4 regions of the Nakamurella flava genome follow, and region 3 is predicted to be linked to each of the others. Evidence: riboswitches for the same ligand, from Rfam matches in the RefSeq annotation. Region 3 holds a riboswitch; each other region holds the start of a gene.
The links. A riboswitch is a leader RNA that binds a small molecule or an ion and turns the genes downstream of it on or off. The one in region 3 is predicted to bind S-adenosylmethionine.

Region 1 (5,412 bases), on a different contig from region 3:
CGCGGCTCAGCCGGTCAACCGCCCGACGGCGATCGAGGTGGCCTCGTCGGGCTTGCGGCCCCCCTGCCAGTAGAAGCCGGTCGGTTGGCCCTGTGCGTCGACGGCGAGCCCGATCGAGCCGGTCCCGAGCCCGGTGGCGCCGTTGGTCCGGCTGTCGTCGGCGTGCGGTGAGGTCGTCGAGTCGATGATCTGCAGCCGGTAGGCACCGCTGATCGTGGGGTCGGGTTCCGGGACGGTCGCGGCGATCATGACGTGCCCGGTGTCGCGGGACTGCGTGTCCGGGCTGACGAGCCAGGCCACGATGTCGCCGGGGCGGATCTCCGGGACCGTCGGCACCCGGGTCCAGTGCGCGTCACCGGCGCCGAGGCGCGAGAAGAAGCCCTCGAAGTCCTGGGCCAGGGCTCGGCCCGCGGAGGCCGTGGTCGGGATCTCGGCCAGCGCCGCCGGCGAGACCTGCGTGAGCGTGTAGTCGATGAAACCGGAGCAGTCGTAGTCATACCGGCCGGCGGCGGCGTCCACCGCCGTCTCGTGCTGGTAGTCGCTCTGCCGCATCCCGCTGAGCTGGGTCTGGGCGGAGGCCAGCAGGGCCGCCGTTCCCGCCGTGGCCGGCGATGCGGTGGTACTCGACGTCGACGGGGTGGGCTCGGCGACCGACGACGCGGCCGGCTCGGCACTCGGGGTCCCGGTCGAGCTGGTGGCCCTGCCCGCGCCACAGGCCGGCAGCACGGCGAGAACGAGCGCTGTCAGCGCAATCCAAGACGCCGCCCCTGTGGTGGAGGACGCCGTCGACCGATTCATGAGCCGGAGTAGATCACCGGCCCGGTGCACCGACGCGGCCGATCACCGGATCGAGATCGCCCGCCGGTCGCGGCGGGCCCCGCCCGATGGTCGAACGGGAACGCCGCGCCCGACGGGCGGCAGCCTCAAAGCCAGGGCGCGAGTGCCGGCAGCGGCCGGTCGTCGTCGGCCGGCACCGGCCGTCCGTCGACGACGACGTACTCGACGCGCGGTCCGTGGGCGGCGATCTCGGCGACGGCCGCGATCAGTCGCTCGGCGTGTTCGGTGGTGGAACCGAGGCCGACGGAGACCCGGACGGCCTGTCCCGGTCCGGTGCCGTCGGAGCAGCCGGCCGCCCCGAGCAGCCGGCGGACCAGCGGGTGTGCGCAGAAGGCGCCGTCCCGGACGCCGATGCCGTGTTCGGCCGACAGCGCCGCGGCGACGATGGAGGCGGGCACCCCGGCGACGGTGAAGGTGACGACACCGATGGAGTCGGCGGCGCCGCTGAACAGGGTGTGCACCGACACCCCGTCGATGGCCGCCAGCCCGGCCCGGATGGTGTCGGTCAGCGCCGCCTCGGCCTGCTCGCGGGCCGTCGCGTCGGAGGTGGCGAGGGCGTGGCAGGCAGTGGCCAGGGCGACGGCGCCGGCGACGTTGGGCGAGCCGGCCTCGTGCCGTTCCGGGCCGGTCTTGTAGACGGTGCCGGTCTCGGAGACCGTCGCGGTGGCGCCGCCGCCGATCAGGTACGGCGGGGCGGCGTCGAGCCAGTCCGAGCGCCCGACGAGCACGCCCGCCCCGTACGGCGCGTAGAGCTTGTGGCCGGAGACCGCGACGTAGTCGACGCCCAGCTCGGCGATGGAGAACCGGCGGTGCGGGGCGAGTTGGGCGGCGTCCAGGGCGATCCGGGCGCCCCGGGCCTTGGCGACCCGGGCCAGCTCGGCCACCGGCCACAGCTCGCCCGTCACGTTGGAGGCGCCGGTGATGACGACGAGGGCCGGGCCGGGTGCCCGACGCCGCAGGGCGTCGTCGACCGCGCCGACCGCGAGTTCGGGCAGCGCCGGGACGGGCAGGCGGACGACGGTGCGCCCATCGATGCCGTCCTGACGCTCCCAGGGCAGGAGCGCCGCATGGTGCTCGGACTCGAACACGACCACGGTGGTGCGGCGAGGAATGCTGTGCGCCAACAGGTTCAGCGAATCGGTGGTGTTGCGCGTGAAGATCACGGTGTCGTCGGCGCGACCGCCGACGAACGCGCGGACCGGCTCACGGGCGCCTTCGTAGAGCGCCGTGGACAGCTTGGAGTGCCAGCCGGCGCCGCGGTGGACGCTGGCGTACCCGGCGATGCTGCGCTCGACCGCTTCGTGCACGACGCGCAGCGCCGGGGCCGACGCGGCGTGATCGAGGTTGGCGTAGGCGATCTCGCCCCCGCCGACCAGCGGCACGAGGGCGTCCTGGCCGACGATGTCGAGCCCGGGGGCATGGGGGTGGGTGACGGTGGGGCGGTCGGCGCACGCGGTGGCGGCGTCGGCGAACCGGGGGAGGGGCCGGTGGGTGAGGGCGGCCAGCAGGTCAGGACGTCCGGCCAGGTCGAAGGAGGAGTCGACGAGAGTCATCGGGGTGCTCCGCAGGTACTCGGGGGCCACCCGTCGGGGAAAGGCCCGCGCTTGCCGGGGCGCCCTTCGCGCCCGGCCAGGTCTTCACCCGGGGCACCCCACCGCGGAAGGAGGGTTGCCGGTCAGCAAGCCGGGGCTATCTGCTGACACTCATGACCTACGCCGGGGACGATAGCACCGGGTCCGTGGCGGCCGGGACAGGGTGTGGCCCGGGTCACATGGTGGTGCCGGGGTCCCGGGCCGGACCGTGGACGGTGGATGCTCCCGGCCCGGAGATGACCGTTCCGACGATGGTGTTGGGCGGTACCGACCCGCCGGTGATCGGCGTGGTGCGGGCGTCCGGGGCGTCCTCGGCCGGCGGTCGGCGGACCAGAGCGGCCATGACGACGAGCCCGAGGACGGCGATCCCGCTCATCGCCAGGAAGGTGACGGCGGCTGCGGTGTCGGAGGCGTGCAGCGCCGGGATGAGATAGCGCTGCAGGTCGGGGTCGAAGCTGTTGTAGTTCAGGCCGGTCTGCTCGGCGGCCTGCATGCTGTCCCGGAACCGATCGGCGGTGTCACCCGGCAGGTCCTGCCCGGCCCGTTCGACGTTGTCGAGCAGGTTGGAGACGTAGACGGTGTGGAACAGCGCGTACAGCAGCGCGATGCCGACGGCCCCGCCGCCCTGTTCGGCGGTGGCGGAGACGCCGGAGGCCTGACCGTCGTCGCTGTCCGGGATCGAGTCGAGGCTGACCGGGTCGTTCACGGTCAGGGTGATGGCCAACCCGATGCCGTAGAGCAGGAGGCCGGGCAGCAGCGCGAGGTAGGTGTCGTGGCCGACGCCGATCGCCAGGGCCACCCCGGACAGCGCGATGCAGGCGAAGCCGGCCATCAGGGGCGGCCGGCCGCCGGCCTTGTCGTACCAGCGTCCGGCCAAGGGGGCGAGCGCGATCATCGGCAGGGTGGTGGGGATCAGCGCGAGCCCCGCCAGCGCCGGGTCCATGCCCAGGTTGAGGATCAGGATGAGCGGCAGGATGACGCCCAGGCCCATCTCGCAGACTCCGGCCAGGCCCTGGGACAGGGTGGCGCCCAGGTAGTTCCGGTGCCGGCGGAGCAGCGTGAAACTCATCAGCGGGTTCTTCGCGGCCCGTTCCCGGCGGACGAACAGCACCGCGGAGACGACGCAGACGACCAGCGGAACGACGACCCCGGGGGACGTCCAGCCCCAGACCGTGGTCTGGGCCAGCCCGAACACCAGGCCGACCAGGATGAGGCTGAGCAGCCCGGCGCCGGTGAAGTCGATGTGCGCCTTGCCCGTGCGGGGCTGATCGGCCGGGACCGATCGCAGCGTGGCCAGCACGGTCAGGATCAGTAGCGGGACGTTGACCAGCAGCACGGCCCGCCAGCTCAGCGTGGAGGTCAGGACGCCGCCGATGGTCGGGCCGAGCGCCCCGGCGACGGCGGCGACTCCGCCCATGGTGCCCAGCGCCCGTCCCCGCGCGCTCTTGGGGTAGGCGGCGCTGACGATGGCGACCGAGGCGGGCAGCATCAGCGCGCCGCCGACGCCCTGGACGACCCGGGCGAGCAGCAGGATGCCGAACGTCGGCGCGAACCCGGCCAGTGTGGAGGCGCCGCCGAACAGCACGCTGCCGATGAGGAAGATGCGCCGCAGGCCGAGCAGGTCGCCCAACCGCCCGCCGAGGACCAGGAGGCCGGCCAGTGGCAGCAGGCTGCCGTTGAGCACCCACTGGACGAGGGCGGACCCGATACCGAACGAGTCCATGATGTCGGGCAGCGCCAGCGGGACCGCGGTCTGGTCGACCAGGATCATCGCGTTCGCCAGGGTCATGGCGACGAGGACCAGCGTGGGGGAGGCCGAACGACCGGAGCCGGACCCGGGGTCCGCAGAGGAGGCTGCCACTGCTGAACGGTAAGGGGAGTGGGCCCGGCCCGACAGTGGAAAGCCGGAAGGGAGGACGCCGGGCACCCGAGCGGGTGACGCCGGCAGAGAGATGATGCTGGTGGCCAGGGCCGGGATCGAACCGGCGACCTTCCGCTTTTCAGGCGGACGCTCGTACCAACTGAGCTACCTGGCCGAGAAAGGGCCGGCTTCACCGAAGTGAAACCGGCCCCTCTGGCGACCCCGACGGGACTTGAACCCGCGACCTCCGCCGTGACAGGGCGGCGCGCTAACCAACTGCGCCACGGGGCCTTGGCTGTGCGGCTCCGAGACCTTACCAGTCTCACAACCGCGGTACTGCGTACCCCCAACGGGATTCGAACCCGTGCTACCGCCTTGAAAGGGCAGCGTCCTAGGCCGCTAGACGATGGGGGCTGGGATCTGACACCCAGCTCCAACGGCTGTCCGTTGGGAGCTCAGAGAGCATACGACACGGGGTCGGCCACTTCCAAAACGGCGGCCGCGGGGTCCGCCCGCGGGCGTCGTGCGCGCCCGGCTGCCGCCCGGTCCCCGCCGCACGATCAGGTGGCACCGCCCCGTTGACCTGCGGTGTCGCGCGGTCGGACCCGCAGTATTCCGAGATCCATCAGAGCGAGGAGTACAGCATGGCCATGGTCCGACCGCCCGTCACCCGACCCCTGGCGGCCGCCGCCTGTGCGGTGGTGTTGTCGCTGACCGCGGGGTGTGTCGGCGGTGCGTCGCGGGCCGACGGCACCTCGGCGTCCCCCACCGGCACGACGGCCTCCGCCGCCGGGTCCACCGCGACCTCGCCGTCGACCCCCGGGGGGCCGGCCACCAGCCTCGCCCGTGGGCAGCTGTTGACCGACGCGCCCCTGACCGGAGCGGCGGCGCTGCCCAGCGCGGCCCGCAATGCGCTCATCACCTACGTGTCCCAGGGACCGGACGGGCGCCCCGTCGTCGTGTCCGGCACCGTCTCCACGCCCGCGGGCAACCCGCCCGAGGGCGGCTGGCCGGTGCTGAACTGGGCCCACGGCACGACCGGGTGGGCCGACACCTGCGCGCCCTCTCTGGATACCGCCGACGGCCCGGAGCACGACTATCTGGGCGGTGTCTCCGACGTCA
Region 2 (5,412 bases), 1.1 Mb from region 3:
ACTGTTCGGCGGCACCGTCGACGGCCGGCTGCGGGTCACGGCCGAAGCGCACGTCGAGCTCGAGCGCGCTGCGGTAGGTGGCGTGGGCGATCTGGCGGGCCACCGCCATCCCCCGCACCGGTCCGGCGCCGGGGTAGTAGTCGCCGCCGCGGAACTCGGGGTCGAGTCGGATCGCGTCGAGTTGCGGTGTGCTCCAGGCGATCTGGTCGCCGCTGAAGGCCGCGCCGGTGGCGATGGCGACCGATCGGGCGACCCGGTCGGGATGACCGACCGCCCACTCCACGGCTCGCATCCCGCCCATCGACCCGCCGACGACGGTGTGGAACCGCTCGATGCCCAGGTGGTCGGCGAAGGCGACCTCGGCGGCCACCTGGTCGCGGACGGTGATCCGCGGGAATCGCGATCCCCACGGCCGGCCGTCCGGCGCCGGGGACGACGGGCCGGTGGTCCCCCGGCAGCCGCCCAGCACGTTGGCGGCCAGGACGTAGAGCCGGTCGGTGTCCAGCGGGGCGCCGGGGCCGATCAACCCGTCCCACCAGCCCGGGGTCGGCTGCTGGGGTCCGGCCGGCCCGACGACGTGGCTGTCCCCGGTCAACGCGTGCAGCACCAGCACGGCGTTGTCGCGCCGGGCGTTCAGGCGCCCCCACTGCTCGTAGGCCACGGTGAGGGCGGGCAGCGTGGTGCCGTCCTCGACCGTCAGTCGGCCGAGATCGGCGAACCAGCGGTCGGTCCCGGCGTCCGGTCGGTCGGCCGGGCGACCGCCGGTCACCGGCCCGACGGCGACCACGGGGTCGCCACCGGACCGATGCACCGACGTCATCGCCGAGGTCGGTCTGTCCACGGACCGGTCAGTCCTGCTTGGCCGCCCGGAAGCCGGCCTCCAGGTCGGCGAGGATGTCGTCGATCCCCTCGATGCCGACGGCCAACCGGATCAGGCCCGGGGTGACACCGGTGGTCAGCTGCTCCTCCGGGCTGAGCTGGCCGTGCGTGGTCGACGCCGGGTGGATGACCAGCGAGCGGACGTCACCGATGTTGGCCAGGTTGGTGAACAGCTCGAGCGCGTCGCTGAACGCCGCGCCGGCCGCCACCCCGCCCTTGATCTCGAAGGAGACGATGGGCCCGCCGCCCCGGGGGGCGTACTTGCGCTGCAGGTGGTTCCACCGGCTGGACTCCAACGCCGGGTAGGACACCGACTCGACCTCAGGCCGGTCGGCCAGCCAGCGGGCCACCGCCTCGGCGTTGGCGTTGTGCCGCTCGACCCGCAGCGACAGCGTCTCGATGCCCTGCGAGATGAGGAACGCGTTGAACGGCGAGATGGCCGGGCCGACGTCGCGGAGCAGCTGCAGCCGGGCCTTGAAGATGAACGCCACGTTGGCCTTGAACAGGCCCTCCGGGCCGAGGTCGCGCCCCCAGACCAGGTTGTTGTAGCTGGGGTCGGGGTTGTTGAAGCCGGGGAAGCGCCCCGGGTCGGCCTGCCAGTCGAAGTTCCCCGAGTCGACGATGACGCCGCCGATCGCGGTGCCGTGCCCGCCCAGGTACTTGGTCGCCGACTGGACGACGATGTCGGCGCCGTGCTCGATCGGCCGGATCAGCCAGGGCGTGGGCACCGTGTTGTCGACGATCAGCGGCACCCCGGCCTCATGGGCGACGCCCGCGACCCCGGCGATGTCGAGCACGTCGAGCAGGGGGTTGGAGATGGTCTCGCCGTACAGCGCCTTGGTGTTGGGCTTGATCGCGGCCCGCCAGGACTCGAGATCGTCCGGATCGTCGACGAAGTCGACGGTGATGCCGAGCTTGGGCAGCGTGTAGTGGAACAGGTTGTAGGTGCCGCCGTAGAGACGCGGCGAGGAAACGACATGGTCGCCGGCCTGGGCGATGGTGAGGATGGCGACGCTCTCGGCGGCCTGCCCGGACGCGAGCAGCAGCGCCCCTACCCCACCCTCCAGGGAGGCGATGCGATCCTCGACCACGGCCTGGGTCGGGTTCATGATCCGGGTGTAGATGTTGCCGAGTTCCTCGAGCGCGAACAGCTTGCGGCCGTGCTCGGACGAGTCGAAGGCGTACGACGTCGTCTGGTAGATCGGCAGCGCCCGCGCCTTGGTGGTGGGGTCGGGCTGCTGGCCGGCATGGATCTGACGCGTGTCGAAGGACCAGTTGGTGCTCATCGGGGATGCACTCCTGCCGAGACAGGGACCGGTCCCTGGTCGGATGACCTCTGGGGTCCCGGTCCGCGCTTGCGAACCGCCACCGCAGCGGCCCGCCTGGTCGTCACCCGGGGCACCCCCACCGCGGAAGGAGGGTTGCCGCCCAGCCGGCCGGGGCCTGTGGCTGGGACTCAAGACCGTGCCCGGAGTGTAACGGCGATGTGTCGCCGCCGTTCGGCCGGGTGGGTGAACGTCCGACCTCGCCGTCGTGACGGTTGTGAGATGGGCCGCGATCCGCGGCCGCGGCACCGAACCCCGCGCCCGGCCGGGCCAGACTGGACGGCATGTCCCCCCGCGCCCTGGTCACCGCGTTCCGCGTCGTCTCCATCGCCGAGGCCGTCTCCTGGACGGGCCTGCTCATTGGCATGTACTTCAAGTGGATCGCCGGGACGACCGAGGTCGGGGTCAAGGTCTTCGGCCCGATCCACGGCGGGATCTTCGTGGCCTACGTCGTCGTGGCGCTGCTGACCGCTCGGGCCCAGCGCTGGACCTGGATCACCACCGGCCTCGCCCTGGTCGCGTCGATCCCCCCGTTCTTCACCCTGTGGTTCGAGCGGTGGGCGCTGCGCACCGGCCGACTGGACCCGCAGCGGGCCCTGCGCACGGCCGGCTGAGCCCGGTACGTCAGGCCGACCCGCTGATCACTCCGACGATCAGCACCGCGTTGAGGGCGACGATCGCCGCCGCGATCAGCCAGCCGAGCACCCGGACCGGGCGTCCGCTGACCGAACCCTCCATCACCGTCGCGTCGCCGGTCAGCCGCAGCAGCGGCACGAGCACGAACGGCAGCCCGAACGAGAGCACCACCTGCGACAGGATCAGCACGGTCGTCGGGTCGGCACCGACGGCGAGCAGCACCAGGGCGGGCGCGAGGGTCACGGCCCGCCGGACGAACAGGTTGATCCGGCGGCGCAGCAGACCCTCCATGATCGCGCTCCCGGCGTAACAGCCGACCGATGTCGAGGCCAGGCCGGAGGCGAGCAGGCCGAGCCCGAACAGCACCCCGATGCCGGTGCCCAGCGTGGCGCTGACCGCGGCGTGCGCGCCCTCGATGGTGTCGACGTCGTCCCGTCCACGCAGGGCCGAGGCGGCCAGCAGCAGCATCGAGATGTTGACCGCACCGGCGAGCAGCATGGCCAGGACGACATCGAGCCGAGTGGCCCGCAGCAGCCGGGTGCGCGCCGGCCCGGCCGGGGTCCGCTGGTCCCCCGCTCCGAACCGGTCCCGGGTGAGTGCCGAGTGGAGGTAGACCACGTGCGGCATGACGGTGGCGCCGAGCATGGCCGCCGCCAGCAGCACCGATCCCAGGCCGTCGAAGCGGGGCACCAGTCCGGCGGCCACCTCCGCCGGGTCGGGTGGGGCGACGAAGAGCCCGGACACGAAGCCGATGGCGATGACGAGCAGGAACGCCGTGATGACGCGTTCGAACGGCCGCTGGCCGCCGCGGTCCTGCACGGCCAGCAGCCCCAGGGACACGACGCCCGAGATGAGACCGCCCAGCACCAGTGGGACGTCGAACAGCAGGTACAGCGCCACCGCTCCGCCGATCACCTCGGCCAGGTCGGTGGCCATCGCGACGGCCTCGGCCTGCGCCCAGTAGGCCAACCGGCCCGGGGTGCGCAGCCGGCGGCCGAGCAGCTGCGGCAGGGACGCGCCGGTGACGATGCCGAGCGACGCCGAGAGGTACTGGACCAGACCGGCCGCCGCGGTCGCGACGACCAGCACCCAGGTCAGCAGGTAGCCGTACGACGCCCCGGCCGACAGGTTCGCGGCGACGTTGCCCGGGTCGACGTAGGCGACCGCGGCCACGAACGCGGGGCCGAGCGCCGACCGCAGGGCCAGACGCGAGCGTCGCAGGCGTGAACCGGGTACCGCCGCGCTGGAGGCACCGGGCAGGGTGTCGCGGGTCCGCGAGCGCTCGGTGTCGGCCGCCGCCCGGCTCGCGTGTCGGTCCTCCACCGGTCCCGCTTCTCCGTTCCGCTCGATCCGCTGTTCGACGCTGCCCCGGTCGCCCGGCGCGGCCCCCCGATGGGGCAGCATGCCATCGTGAGTTCCCTCCCCGTCGCCCGCACACCAGATCCGTCGCTCGCCCCGCCGCTGCGCTGGGGGGTACTCGCGCCGGGCCGTATCGCGGCCGGCTTCACGGAGGCGCTGCACCGCCACACCCGGCAGCGGGTGGTGGCCGTCGGTTCCCGGTCGGCCGAGCGGGCGGCCGCCTTCGCCCACCGGTTCGGCATCGCCCGCTCCCACGGCTCCTACCAGGCACTGGTGCAGGACTCGCAGGTCGATGCGGTCTATGTGGCCTCCCCGCACAGCGAGCACCACGCGCAGGCCCTGCTGGCGATCGCCGCCGGCAAACCGGTACTGGTGGAGAAGGCGTTCACCCGCAACGCCCGCGAGGCCCGGGAGGTCGTCGATGCGGCCGCCACGGCGGGGGTGCTGGTGATGGAGGCGATGTGGACGCGGTTCCTGCCGCAGACCGACGTCCTCGGACAGCTGCTGGCCGACGGGGCCCTCGGCGAGGTGACGACCGTGCTGGCCGACCACGGTCAGTACTTCACCCCGGACCCGACGGACCGGTTGTTCGATCCGCACCTGGCCGGCGGGGCCCTGCTCGACCTCGGCGTGTACCCGCTGTCCCTGGCCTCGTTCGTCCTCGGGGTGCCCGGGACACATCCTCCGGTGGACGACGCCCCGGGCGTCGTCGCGGTCGGCACGCGCACGGAGACGGGTGTCGACGCCCAGGTCTCCCTGGTGCTGAGCGCAGGCCGCGCGCAGGCCTGCCTGTCGACGACGTTGCTGGCCGTCACGCCGACCACGGCCGCGGTCTGTGGAACGGCGGGCCGGGTGGAGTTCACCGGCCCGTTCTATGCCCCCGCGACGATGACGCTCTGGCCCACCGGATCCGACGACCCGCTGGTGCGGCCGGCCGACGACCTGCCGGGGTCGGGCGGGATGGCCTACGAGGCGGCGCATTTCGCGACGCTGGTGGACGGCGGCGCGACCGTGTCGCCGCTGTTGCCGCCGTCGGAGTCGGTCGCCGTACTCGAGCTGATCGACGAGGTGCGTCGGCGGCTCGGGGTGGTCTACCCGGGCGAGTGATCGCCCTGCAACCGGGAGGCCTGGGTGCGGGCGACGGCCCGGAGTTCCGACTCCGGATCGTCTCCCGCCGCCCCGGCCCGCGCGGCGATGCGGTAGAGCCGCTCGC
Region 3 (5,412 bases):
CGGCCAGGACCGCCGTCAGGGCCAGCACCGACTCGCGGGTCACGCCGTACTTCACGCAGTGCAGACCGCCGGCGTTGGTCGCGATGTTGCCGCCGATGGTCGATTGCCGCCAGCTGGCCGGGTCGGGGGCGTAGGTCAGCCCGTGCTCGGCCGCGGCGGCGTCCAGGTCGGCGGTCACCACCCCGGCCTGCACGACCGCGACCTGGTCGGCCGGGTCGATCTGCAGGATCCGGTTCAACCGCTCGGTGGACAGCACGAGGGAGCCGTCGGGTGCGCTGGCCCCTCCGGAGAGGCCGGTGCCGGCGCCCCGGGGCACCACCACGGTGCCGGTGGCCGACGCGAGCCGCAGGGTCGCGGCGACGCCGGCGGTCGTCCACGGTCGGACCAGGGCGAGTGGCCGGCCGGGCAATCGGTGACCGGACCGGTCGGTGGCGACGCGATCGAGATCATCGTCGCCGGTGAAGACCTCACCGTCGGACAGCTCGTCGCGCAGCCGGGTCAACAGGTGCGCCCGGTGGGCGTCACGGTCGGCGGGCCGGGCCGACGACCGGTGATCCAGGATGGACACGCTCATCAGGAATGCACCCCCAAGTGGGCCAGCAGTTCGGCCCGCAGCGCGACGACCCGGGGGTCGGCCACGTCCCGCGGGCGGGGGAGGTCGACGACGACCTCATGGGCGATGACGCCGTCCCGCATCACCAGGACCCGGTCGGCGAGCCGGACCGACTCCTCGACGTCGTGCGTGACCAGCAGCACGGCGCAGCGGTGAACGGTCCACAGGTCGGCGACCAGCGCCTGGGCGGTGAGCCGGGTCAGGGCGTCGAGCGCCGAGAACGGTTCGTCGAGCAGCAGCAGGTCGGGTTCGCGGACCAGCGCGCGGGCCAGTGACGCCCGCTGCGCCTCACCCCCGGACAGCACCTTGGGCCAGACGTCGCTGCGGTGGCTCAGACCGACCTCGGCCAGGGCCGCCTCAGCCCGGGCGCGGTCCGGCCGGCCGGGCAGGCCGAGGACGACGTTGCGCCAGACCTTCTTCCACGGCAGCAGCCGGGGCGCCTGGAACGCGACGGCCCGCCGGTCCGCGACCTCGACTCGACCGCTGATCTCGGTGTCCAGGCCGGCCAGCACCCGCAGCAGGGTGCTCTTGCCGCAGCCGCTGGCCCCCAGCAGGGCGACGAACTCCCCCGGCGCGATGTCCAGGTGCAGGTCGTCGATCACCCGGCGGTCACCGAACGTCTTGGTCAGGCCGGTGACCCGGGCGGCGCTCAGGCTCCGGTGAAGGTCGGTCGCCATGCCAGCAACACCCTTTCCAGAAGGCGGACGAAGACGTCCGCGAGCAGCCCGAGGACCGCGTACAGCACGAGGCACAGCACGATGGTGTCGGTCTCGAAGAACTCGCGGGCGTTGTTGATGAGGAAGCCGATACCCGTGGTGGCGTTGATGGTCTCGGCGAAGACGAGGATCAGCCAGGACACCCCGATCGAATACCGCAGACCGACCAGGCCGGACGGCACCGCGGACGGCAGGATGACGTGCCGGATCAGGCCGAAGCGGCGCAGCCCGACGGTGCGGCCCGCCTCGATGAGGGCGGGGTCGGTGCCGCGGATCCCAGCGAACAGGTTGAGGTAGAGCGGGAAGAACACACCGAGAGCGATGAGGATCAGTTTCGGTTCGTCGCCGATGCCGAACCAGATGATCAGCAGCGGGATGAGCCCGATGACCGGGACGGTGCGGAGCATCTGGATCGGGGCGTCGAGAATGTCCTCACCCAGCCGGAACAGGCCCGACAGCAGGGCGATGACGACGGCGGCGGTGACGCCGATGGCCAGTCCCAGTCCGACCCGTTCGGCCGACGCGGCGATGGCCCGGGGCAGCTCGCCGGAGGACCACAGCTCGCGGGCCTTGACCAGCACGTCCTGCGGTGCGGCCAGGGTGGTCCGCGGCAGCAGGCCGGACGCACTGGCCACCGCCCAGCCGATCACCAGCACCAGGGGGCTGATCGTCTTGACCACCCAGCGCGGCACGGCGGGGCGGCCGCCCCGGCGACGGGTGTGGCCGGCGACCACCGTGGTGGCCACCGTCCGTGCCGGCCCGGAAGCCGGCTCGGCCGGCCGTTGCGCGGTGATGACACCGGCGCCGACCTGTCCGGTGACCGGCCGCACAATCGCGTCAGCCGGCATCGGAGGCCGCCTGAATCGCCTGAAGGCCCTGGTCGTACTCGGTGGTCCAGTACTGGCCGATGTCGACGGTGGCGGTGAGAATGCCGGCCTGTACGAAGGTGTCGACGATCTTCCGCTGGGAGGCGATGGCCTGCGCCGAGGTCGGGACGAAGTGGCTGGGGCGTTGCTGTTCCCCGTCCACGAAGACCTGCCGAGCCTGCTCGACGGGCTGCTTGGTCTCCCGGGCGATCACCGCGGCCCAGTCGTCAGGGTGGGACCGGGCCCAGGCGAAGCCCTTCTCGAGTCGGTCGTAGAAGTCCAGGATCGCCGCCTTGGTCGCCGGGTCGGCGTTGGTGGCCGGCCGGGTGACGTACAGGAAGTTGCCGGACAGGATGTCGCGCGCGTCGACCAGCGTGGTGGCGCCCTTGGCGTGGGCCGTGATGACCGCGTTGCCGTAGGAGGCGAGCGCATCGACCTGCCCGGACAGCAGCGCGGCCAGACCGTCGCTGGTGGACAGCGGGACGGCCTCGATGTCCGACCACTGCAGCCCGGCGGCGGCGACCGACTGGTACAGGAAGTAGTGCGCGGTGGTGTTCTGGACGTACGCGACCTTGCGGCCCTTGAGCTGCTCGACCGAGGCGATGGTGCTCCCCTCGGGAACCACCACCTCCTGGGTCAGGGTGTTGCCCTGCCGCACGGCCGAGATGGTCAGCGAGCCGGGACCACCGGACTGGGCGGCGAAGATCGGCGGGATCTCGCTGGCGCTGGCCAGATCGATGGCGTCGGCCCCCAGCGCCTCCAACTGCAGGTTGCCGCCCTGGAACAGGCTGAACTCGGTGCGATACGGGGTGTCGGCCAGTCCGGCGCTCTGCAGCAGCAGCTCCTGCTGCTTCCAGCCGGTCTCCCCGACCCGCAGCGTGACCGCGGACAGGTCGGTGCCCGTGCCGGCGACGGTCGCCGACGGAGCCGACGTGGTCGATCCCGTCGCGGCAATGCTGCCGCCACCGCAGGCGGCCAGGGTCATCACCAGACCCAGTGCGGCGGCGGTGGCCGCGGTGGTGGAGGCGAGGCGCCGCCGGAGCGAGCGTCTGGTCATGGGAGGGCCTTTCGAAGAATTGTCGCCCGAGGGTCGAGGTGCTCGGGCGTCGCCGAGGCGAGGGGAAAACACCGACGGCGATGGCCGGTGCGGTGGTCCGTCGACGGTGACGGTCCTGCGGGAAGGTCGGACCGGAGGTGCGCGGCGTCCCGGATGCGGCCGCCCCGCCCAGATGGCCGGCCGCGGCGGCGATGTGCGCCGGGGACGCACTCTGCGCGAGGGGACGTCGATGCCGACCGGGCCGCGCGTTGATCAGCGATCCGCGGAGCGGACCACCGTCGGGGACGCGGGAGGGACCGTCAGCGGCCGACAGCGGCCGGGCGGCGACGGATCAGTGGGTGCCGGGAACCGAGGTCGTGGTCAGCGACAACAGAGCGCGCTGGAGACGCGCTGCAGATCGACGTGACGTCGCTGCACGGACAGCACGGACACGACCCGGCGCTGCGCCGGCTGGTCGTTCGTGGTCGTCATGCGTTCGGTTCTTCCCTGAGGGGCCCGGTGGAACGGGCCGCGCGCTTGCCGGCATCTCGTCGATGCCGACCAGGTCCTCACCCGGAGCACCCCGCCGCGATGGGAGGGTTGCCGTCCAACAAGCCGGGGCTGTGCGCTGGAACTCGTGACCTGCGATCAAGGTAGATCACCGCTGCGATGCGGTCAAACATCTGTGGCCCCCGTCAGCGTGAGACAGACCACGCTGACCGACATCTCGCCTCGGGTGGTGGACGGCCGGCGGGAATACGCCCGCCCTCATCGACCGAGTGACCGGATGATCATCGATATACCGAGAGGGTCTGCACGCCGTGGTGTTTCGCCCGCCCTGCCGCGGGTATCTGCATCCCAGGCGCTGGCTTTGGGTCCATGACCTTCCCTGCCGGGCGGTGGAGCACTCTCGGGCAGCGCCGCCCTCTTCGGCTCAGCCGATCCCGGCCATGCGCGCGGCGTGCCGGTTGTGCTCGGCCACGACCGGCTCCATGTCGACGGTGACCACCCGGCCCTCCTGCACCAGCACCCGGCCGTCGACCACCGTCCAGTTCGCCCGCTGGGGCGCGCAGAACACCGCGGCGGCCACCGGGTCGGCCAGGCCACCGGCGAAGTCGATGGTGTTCAGGTCGAGCGTGAAGAAGTCGGCCCGCTTGCCGACCGTCAGGGCGCCGATGTCGGTGCGTCCCAGCAGTCGCGCACCGCCCAGCGTCCCCAGTTCGAGCACCTGCCGGGCGGTGACCCATTCGTGCGCCCGCAGCGGGTGCGAGGTGGGCAGCAGACTCGCCGGGCCCTCCGGTGGGCGCAGACCCATCCGCAGCCGCGCCAGCAACATGGCCTGCCGCACTTCGGCCAGCATGTTGGAACTGTCGTTGCTGGCCGAACCGTCGACGCCCAGGCCGACCGGCACTCCGGCGTCCAGGTACTTCTTCACCGGCGCGATGCCCGACGCGAGCCGCATGTTGGACGACGGGCAGTGGCAGGCGCCCGTCCCGGTCGCCGCGAACAGGGCGATCTCGGTGTCGTCGACGTGGATGGCATGCGCGTACCAGACGTCGTCGCCCACCCAGTCGAGCTCCTGCATGTAGGCCACCGGCCGCAGGCCGTGGTGCTGCAGGGTGAACAGTTCCTCGTCGAGGGTCTCGGCCAGGTGGGTGTGCAGCCGCACCCCGTGCCGGCGGGCGAGCTCGGCCGAGTCCCGCATCAGCTGCGAGGTCACCGAGAACGGCGAGCACGGGGCCAGCACGATCTGCGTCATCGACCCCGGCCGCGGGTCGTGGTGCGCGGCGATGACCCGTTCGCAGTCGGCCAGGATCGCGTCCTCGTCCTCCACGCAGGAGTCCGGCGGCAGGCCGCCCTGCGACTCCCCCAGCGACATGCTCCCGCGGGACACCGCGAACCGGATACCCAGCTCGGCGGCCGCGCCGATCTGGTCGTCGACCCGGCAGCCGTTCTGGAAGACGTAGGCGTGGTCGAACAGCGTGGTGCACCCGGACAGGGCGAGCTCCGCACCGCCGACGAGGGTGGCGGTCCGGGCAGCCTCCGGGGTGCGGGAACCCCAGATCTCGTAGTGGGCCCGCAACCACGGGAAGAGATTGGTGTTCTGCCCGGCGGGCAGGTTGCGGGTCAGCACCTGGTCGAGGTGGTGATGCCCGTTGACCAGCCCGGGCAGCAGCAGCT
Region 4 (5,412 bases), 710 kb from region 3:
GCGGCGGAGTTGCGAGCCCAGGGCGGCAAGGGGGCAGCCAAGAAGGAGCGGGAGGCGCAGGCCTGCCTGGACGCGATCGAGGCCCTCACCGGATCCGATCAGGCGATCGCCCGGCGACTGCACGTCATCGTCACCGAGGAGGCGCCCCAGCTGGATCAAAAGACCTGGTACGGCTTTCCGTCCTATGCCCGGGACGGCAGGGTCGTGGTCTTCTACCAGCCCGCTTCCAAGTTCGACACCCGTTACGGGACAGTCGGTTTCCAAGAGGACTCCCGCCTGGACGACGGGGCGATGTGGCCGACCTCGTTCGCGGTGCTCGAGGTCACCGACGACGTGGAGCGGCAGCTTCGCGACCTGGTGCGGCGGGCTGCCGACTGACCCAGTGGCCCACGGCCGACGAATGGTGCAGCGACAGCTCTCTCGAACTGTGGCTGCACCGCTCGCCGAGCGGTGTCGACCCGGTGATGGGGCCGCCCGATCGTCAGGCCAGCCCCGCCTCTTCGAAGGCGGCCAACGTCGGCGCGATGCGTGCGGTCGGCCCGACGACGTGGGCGATGGCGTCGAGGGTCTTGAGCCCGTCGCCGGTGTTGAAGATGACGGTCTCGGCCTCGGGATCGAGCTGCCCCGTGGCCAGCAGCTTGCGCAGCGTCGCCACGGTCACGCCGCCGGCGGTCTCGGCGAAAATGCCCTCGGTCCGGGCCAGCAGCTTGATGCCCTCGATGACCTCTTCGTCGGAGACGTCCTCGACCGCACCGCCGGTCCGGCGGGTGACGTCCAGGACGTAGGGCCCGTCGGCCGGGTTGCCGATGGCCAGCGACTTGGCGATGGTGTCCGGCTTCACCGGGCGGACGGTGTCGGTGCCGGCCTTGAACGCGGTGGCGACAGGGGAGCACCCGGTGGCCTGCGCCCCGAACACCTTGTACTCGGAGCTGTCGACCAGGCCCAGATCGATGAGCTCCTGGAAGCCCTTGTCGATCTTGACCAGCTGCGCGCCCGAGGCGATCGGGATGACGACCTGCTCGGGCAGCCGCCAGCCGAGCTGCTCGGCCACCTCGAAACCGAGGGTCTTGGAGCCCTCGGCGTAGTACGGCCGGACATTGACGTTGACGAACGCCCAGTCGTCCTGCTCGGCGGCGATCTGACCGGCCAGCCGGTTGATGTCGTCGTAGTTGCCGTCGACCGCGACCAGCGTCCCGCCGTACGCGGCGGTGGTGAGGATTTTCTGCTGCTCGAGGTTCGCGGGCACCAGCACGACGGAGCGGATCCCCGCGCGGGCGGCCGCCGCGGCCACCGCGTTGGCCAGGTTGCCGGTGGACGGGCAGGCCAGGACGGTGAAGCCGAGTTCGCGGGCGGCGGCCAGGGCGACGGCCACGACCCGGTCCTTGAAGGAGTGGGTCGGGTTACCCGAATCGTCCTTGACCCACAGCGTCTTCATGCCGAGCTCGCGGGCCAGGTTGTCGGCCCGCACGAGCTTGGTCTGGCCCGGGTTGATGTTCGGGGTGTCGGCGATCCCGGCCGGGACCGGCAGCAGCGAGGCCCAACGCCAGATGTTGTCGGGACCGGCCTCGATCTTCTTGCGCAGTGCCTCGCCGCGCTCGGTGAATTCGTACGCCACCTCGAGCGGGCCGAAGCACTCGGTACAGGCGTAGTAGGGGCCCAGCTCGATGCGCGAACCGCACTCGCGGCAGGACAGGGCGACAGCAGGGCCGAGGTCCACCGTGGAGGTGGCAGCGGTCGGCGCCGGGGTCAGGACAGAGGTCATCGCGAGGTCTCTCCTCATCTTTCCCGCCGTGGCGGGACGGAAGTGGCACCTGCCGTCGACGTCCGTCGCCGCGCCGCACTGGGCGCTTGTGGCGATCCGGTCATCGGCAGTGGTTGCCGGGGCTTCAACGGGCCGTGTCCCTCTGCCCCTCTGGATGAGTGGGTGATGCAGTTGTCCGGTCAGGATAACTCAGCCGCGCAACCCTCCCGGCCGTGGCCTCTGTCACCGGCAGAGCCGGGTGGTTCCCCGGACCGAACCGTCGGAGGCCGGGTGTCGGTGGCACCTGGCACGATGACGCGGTGCCCGCCGGAACCGCCCCCGCGCCCCTGGTCCTCGTCACCGGGGACGAGCCGTTCCTGGTCGACCGCGCCGTGCTGCGCACCCTGGCCGCGGCCCGCAAGGCCGACCCCGCGGTGGAACGGCGGGAGGCGGTGGCCGCCGGTCTGAGCCCGGCCGATTTCGCCGACCTGGTGGCGCCGAGCCTGTTCGCCGAGCCTCGCGTGGTGGTGGTCCGCGGGGTGCACGAGTCGGCAAAGGATCTGGCCGCCGCGTTGACCGGGTACGTCAAGGACCCGGTCGACGGGGTCACCCTGGTGATCCACCACGGTGGCGGCGCCCGCAACAAGGCCATCGCCGACGCGTTCGCCAAGGCCGGTGCCGACGTCCAGACCGCGGCGAAGATTACCCGTCCCGCCGAGCGGACCGATTTCGTGGTGAAGGAGATCCGGCGGGCCGGCGGGACGAGCACGGCCGAGGCCGTGGCCGCGCTGATCGACGCCGTCGGTTCCGACCTTCGGGAGCTCTCGTCCGCCGCCGGGCAGCTGGTGGCCGACACCGGCGGCACCGTGGACCTGCCCGCGGTCCGTCGCTACCACCGCGGACGGGGCGAAGTGAGCGGTTTCGCGGTCGCCGATGCCGTCGTCGCCGGCGACGTCCGGGGCGCCGTGGAGTCGCTGCGCTGGGCGTTGACCATCGGTGTCGCCCCAGTCCTGATCGCCGACGCACTGGCCGACGGCATCCGCACGGTGGCAAAGGTCTCCGGGGTCCGCGGCGGCGGCAATTCCTACGCGCTGGCCGGTCAGCTGGGGATGCCCGCCTGGAAGATCGACAAGGCCCGGACGGCCGCCCGGGGGTGGAGTGCCGACGGATTGGCGGAGGGCATCCGGGTGGTCGCCGACCTCAACGCCGCGGTCAAGGGCGTCGCCGCCGACCCGGAATACGCCGTCGAGAAGGCCGTCCTGGACCTGCTGGCGGCCCGTCGCCCCCGCTGAAGTTGGTCTTTCCGGCGGTGTCCCGCCGACCGGGTGGCTTCGGTGAGCTCCCGAACGGCGTCGAGGGGACCAACAACCCGCAAACGCAAGAACGCCGGGTCACCCGTGGGTGCCCGGCGTCGCTGCGTGAAGATCAGGTCAGAGAGCGTTGACCTGCTGGGCCAGCGCCGACTTGCGGTTCGCGGCCTGGTTCTTGTGGATGATGCCCTTGGAGGCGGCCTTGTCCAGGCTGCGGCCGGCGGCCTTCAGTTCGACGGTCGCGGTCTCCTTGTCGCCCGCGGCGACGGCGGTGCGGACGCGACGGACGGCGGTCTTCAGCGCCGACTTCGCGGACTTGTTGCGCAGACGGGCCGCCTCGTTCGTGCGGATCCGCTTGATCTGGGACTTGATGTTGGCCACGCCGGATTGCCTTCGTTTCGTCGTCTTGGTGGGTGTTTCCGTCGATCCGTACGACCGACCGACGGGCATGCCACAACGAGCGGCACGCGCGACACTCAAGATTACCAGCCGGACACCGCGGCGCCCAACCGTCCTGGTCATCGGCCCGTCGTCCGGCCCCGGCCGACGGGGCCACCGCGGTCCGGCCGGTGCCGGGAAGCGACAGGCGGGTGATCATGGGGCCATGACCGGTACGCCGCACCGCCTGCCCGCCGCGCTGGCCGCCCTGCTCGGCGGCGCCGGGGTCCTGCACTTCGTGGCGCCGCGACCGTTCATCGGCATCGTGCCCCGCAGTCTGCCCCGGCCGGAGGCGCTCGTGGCGCTCAGCGGGGCCGCCGAGATCGGGTGTGCCGCGCTGCTGGCCGTCCCACAGACCCGGCGGGTCGGGGGCTGGGCGTCCGCCGCGTTGTTCGTCGGGGTCTATCCGGCCAACGTCTCGATGGCGCTGCGGTCCACCGCCCGCGGCTCCCGCCGGCCCGTCTGGTACCGCGTCGTCGCGTGGGCCCGGCTGCCCCTGCAGGCGCCGCTGGTGCTGGCCGCGGTCCGGGTCGCCCGTCGCGCGTGATCGTCTCCGGCCCGTAGGGTCGCCCGTCGTGTACGTCCTGCTGCCCCCGTCGGAGACCAAGGCGCCCGGCGGTGACGGCCCGGCGTTGGACCTCGACGCGTTGGCCTTCCCCGCCCTGAACGCGACCCGCCAGACGCTCATCGGCCAGCTCAGCGCCCTGTGCGGTGGCGACCGCGCCCGGGCTCGCGCGGCCCTGGGGGTGGCAGCCAGCAAGGACGCCGAGATCGAGGCCACCGCGGAGCTGCGGACCGCGGCGACTCGGCCGGCGCTGCAGCGTTACACCGGCGTGCTCTACGACGCCCTGGATCTCGCGTCCCTGCCCCGCTCCGGGCAGGCTCGGGCCGGGGCCCGGCTGCTGGTGGCCTCCGCCCTGTTCGGAATGGTCCGCGGGGACGACGCGATTCCGGCCTACCGGTTCTCGGCCGGCTCCCGGCTTCCCGGGCGCGGCCCCGTCGCGGCCGACTGGCGGGCCCCCCTCGGACCGGTGCTGGCCGATCTGCTGGCCGACGGCGCGCCGGTCGTCGATCTGCGCTCCGGTGCCTACGCGGCGTTCGCGCCCGCCCCGGGCGCCATCACGGTGCGCGTGCTGTCCGAGGCGGTACCGGGCGACCCGACCACCCGGTCGGTGGTCAGCCACTTCTCCAAGCACGCCAAGGGACTGCTGGCCCGCGCCCTGGTGGCCAGCCGCGCCGACATGGCCGACGCGGCCGCTGTGGTCCGGGTCGCCCGCAAGGCCGGGTTGCGGGTGGAGCGCACGGGCCCGACCACGCTCGAGCTGATCACCTAGGGGGCTACGCCCGGGGGGCGACCACCCCGACCCGCTGCTGGGCGTCCCACCGGTAGACCGGCCGCCCCGCGATCCACACCTGTTCGGCCCGCTGCATGACATCCAATGGATCCCCGGACCACAGCACCAGGTCGGCGGACTTGCCGACGGCGAGCGACCCGATGCGGTCGTCGACGCCCATGGCCCGGGCCGGGTGCAGGGTGATCGCGCGCAGCGCGGTGACCGGGTCGAGACCCTCCTTCACCGCCAGGGTGGCCTGGTGCACCAGGTACTGCACCGGCACCACGGGATGGTCGGTGATGATGGAGATCTCGACCCCGGCGGCGGCCAACCGGCCCGGGTTCGCCAAAGACCGCTCGCGCAGTTCGACTTTCGACCGTGACGTCATCAGAGGGCCGATCAGTACCGGGATCTCCCGCTCGACCAGCAGGTCGGCGATCAGGTGCGCCTCGGTGCCGTGGTCGATGATCAGCCGGAAGCCGAATTCCTCGGCGATCCGCAGCGCCGTGGCGATGTCGTCGGCGCGGTGACAGTGCTGACGCCAGGGGATCTCTCGGCGGAGAACGGCCGAGAGTGCTTCCAGCCGAAG

Region 1: it holds a riboswitch for S-adenosylmethionine, as region 3 does, so the genes downstream of both, FDO65_RS13105 (aminotransferase class V-fold PLP-dependent enzyme) here and FDO65_RS23215 (putative leader peptide) in region 3, are expected to answer to the same signal.
Region 2: it holds a riboswitch for S-adenosylmethionine, as region 3 does, so the genes downstream of both, FDO65_RS09095 (bifunctional o-acetylhomoserine/o-acetylserine sulfhydrylase) here and FDO65_RS23215 (putative leader peptide) in region 3, are expected to answer to the same signal.
Region 4: it holds a riboswitch for S-adenosylmethionine, as region 3 does, so the genes downstream of both, thrC (threonine synthase) here and FDO65_RS23215 (putative leader peptide) in region 3, are expected to answer to the same signal.

Annotation. Positions count from the first base shown of each region.
Region 1 is NZ_SZZH01000003.1:292,601-298,012, forward strand. Features, by position in the region: gene FDO65_RS13100 (hypothetical protein) at 7-798, opposite strand; gene FDO65_RS13105 (aminotransferase class V-fold PLP-dependent enzyme) at 924-2,390, opposite strand; SAM riboswitch class IV at 2,433-2,548, opposite strand; gene FDO65_RS13110 (MFS transporter) at 2,605-4,290, opposite strand; tRNA gene FDO65_RS13115 (tRNA-Phe) at 4,389-4,465, opposite strand; tRNA gene FDO65_RS13120 (tRNA-Asp) at 4,505-4,581, opposite strand; tRNA gene FDO65_RS13125 (tRNA-Glu) at 4,632-4,704, opposite strand; gene FDO65_RS13130 (alpha/beta hydrolase family protein) at 4,935-5,412, shown strand, end outside.
Region 2 is NZ_SZZH01000001.1:2,016,869-2,022,280, forward strand. Features, by position in the region: gene metX (homoserine O-acetyltransferase MetX) at 1-841, opposite strand, end outside; gene FDO65_RS09095 (bifunctional o-acetylhomoserine/o-acetylserine sulfhydrylase) at 849-2,165, opposite strand; SAM riboswitch class IV at 2,226-2,343, opposite strand; gene FDO65_RS09100 (DUF3817 domain-containing protein) at 2,489-2,818, shown strand; gene FDO65_RS09105 (Nramp family divalent metal transporter) at 2,829-4,244, opposite strand; gene FDO65_RS09110 (Gfo/Idh/MocA family protein) at 4,233-5,306, shown strand; partial or broken gene FDO65_RS09115 (nucleoside triphosphate pyrophosphohydrolase) at 5,312-5,412, opposite strand, start outside.
Region 3 is NZ_SZZH01000001.1:890,150-895,561, reverse strand. Features, by position in the region: gene FDO65_RS04040 (FAD-binding oxidoreductase) at 1-574, opposite strand, end outside; gene FDO65_RS04035 (ABC transporter ATP-binding protein) at 574-1,290, opposite strand; gene FDO65_RS04030 (ABC transporter permease) at 1,263-2,177, opposite strand; gene FDO65_RS04025 (ABC transporter substrate-binding protein) at 2,167-3,252, opposite strand; gene FDO65_RS23215 (putative leader peptide) at 3,613-3,723, opposite strand; SAM riboswitch class IV at 3,760-3,874, opposite strand; gene FDO65_RS04020 (8-oxoguanine deaminase) at 4,166-5,412, opposite strand, start outside.
Region 4 is NZ_SZZH01000001.1:1,604,913-1,610,324, reverse strand. Features, by position in the region: gene FDO65_RS07310 (iron chaperone) at 1-378, shown strand, start outside; gene thrC (threonine synthase) at 482-1,762, opposite strand; SAM riboswitch class I at 1,774-1,923, opposite strand; gene holA (DNA polymerase III subunit delta) at 2,062-3,033, shown strand; gene rpsT (30S ribosomal protein S20) at 3,172-3,432, opposite strand; gene FDO65_RS07290 (DoxX family protein) at 3,656-4,036, shown strand; gene FDO65_RS07285 (YaaA family protein) at 4,065-4,823, shown strand; gene FDO65_RS07280 (amidohydrolase) at 4,828-5,412, opposite strand, start outside.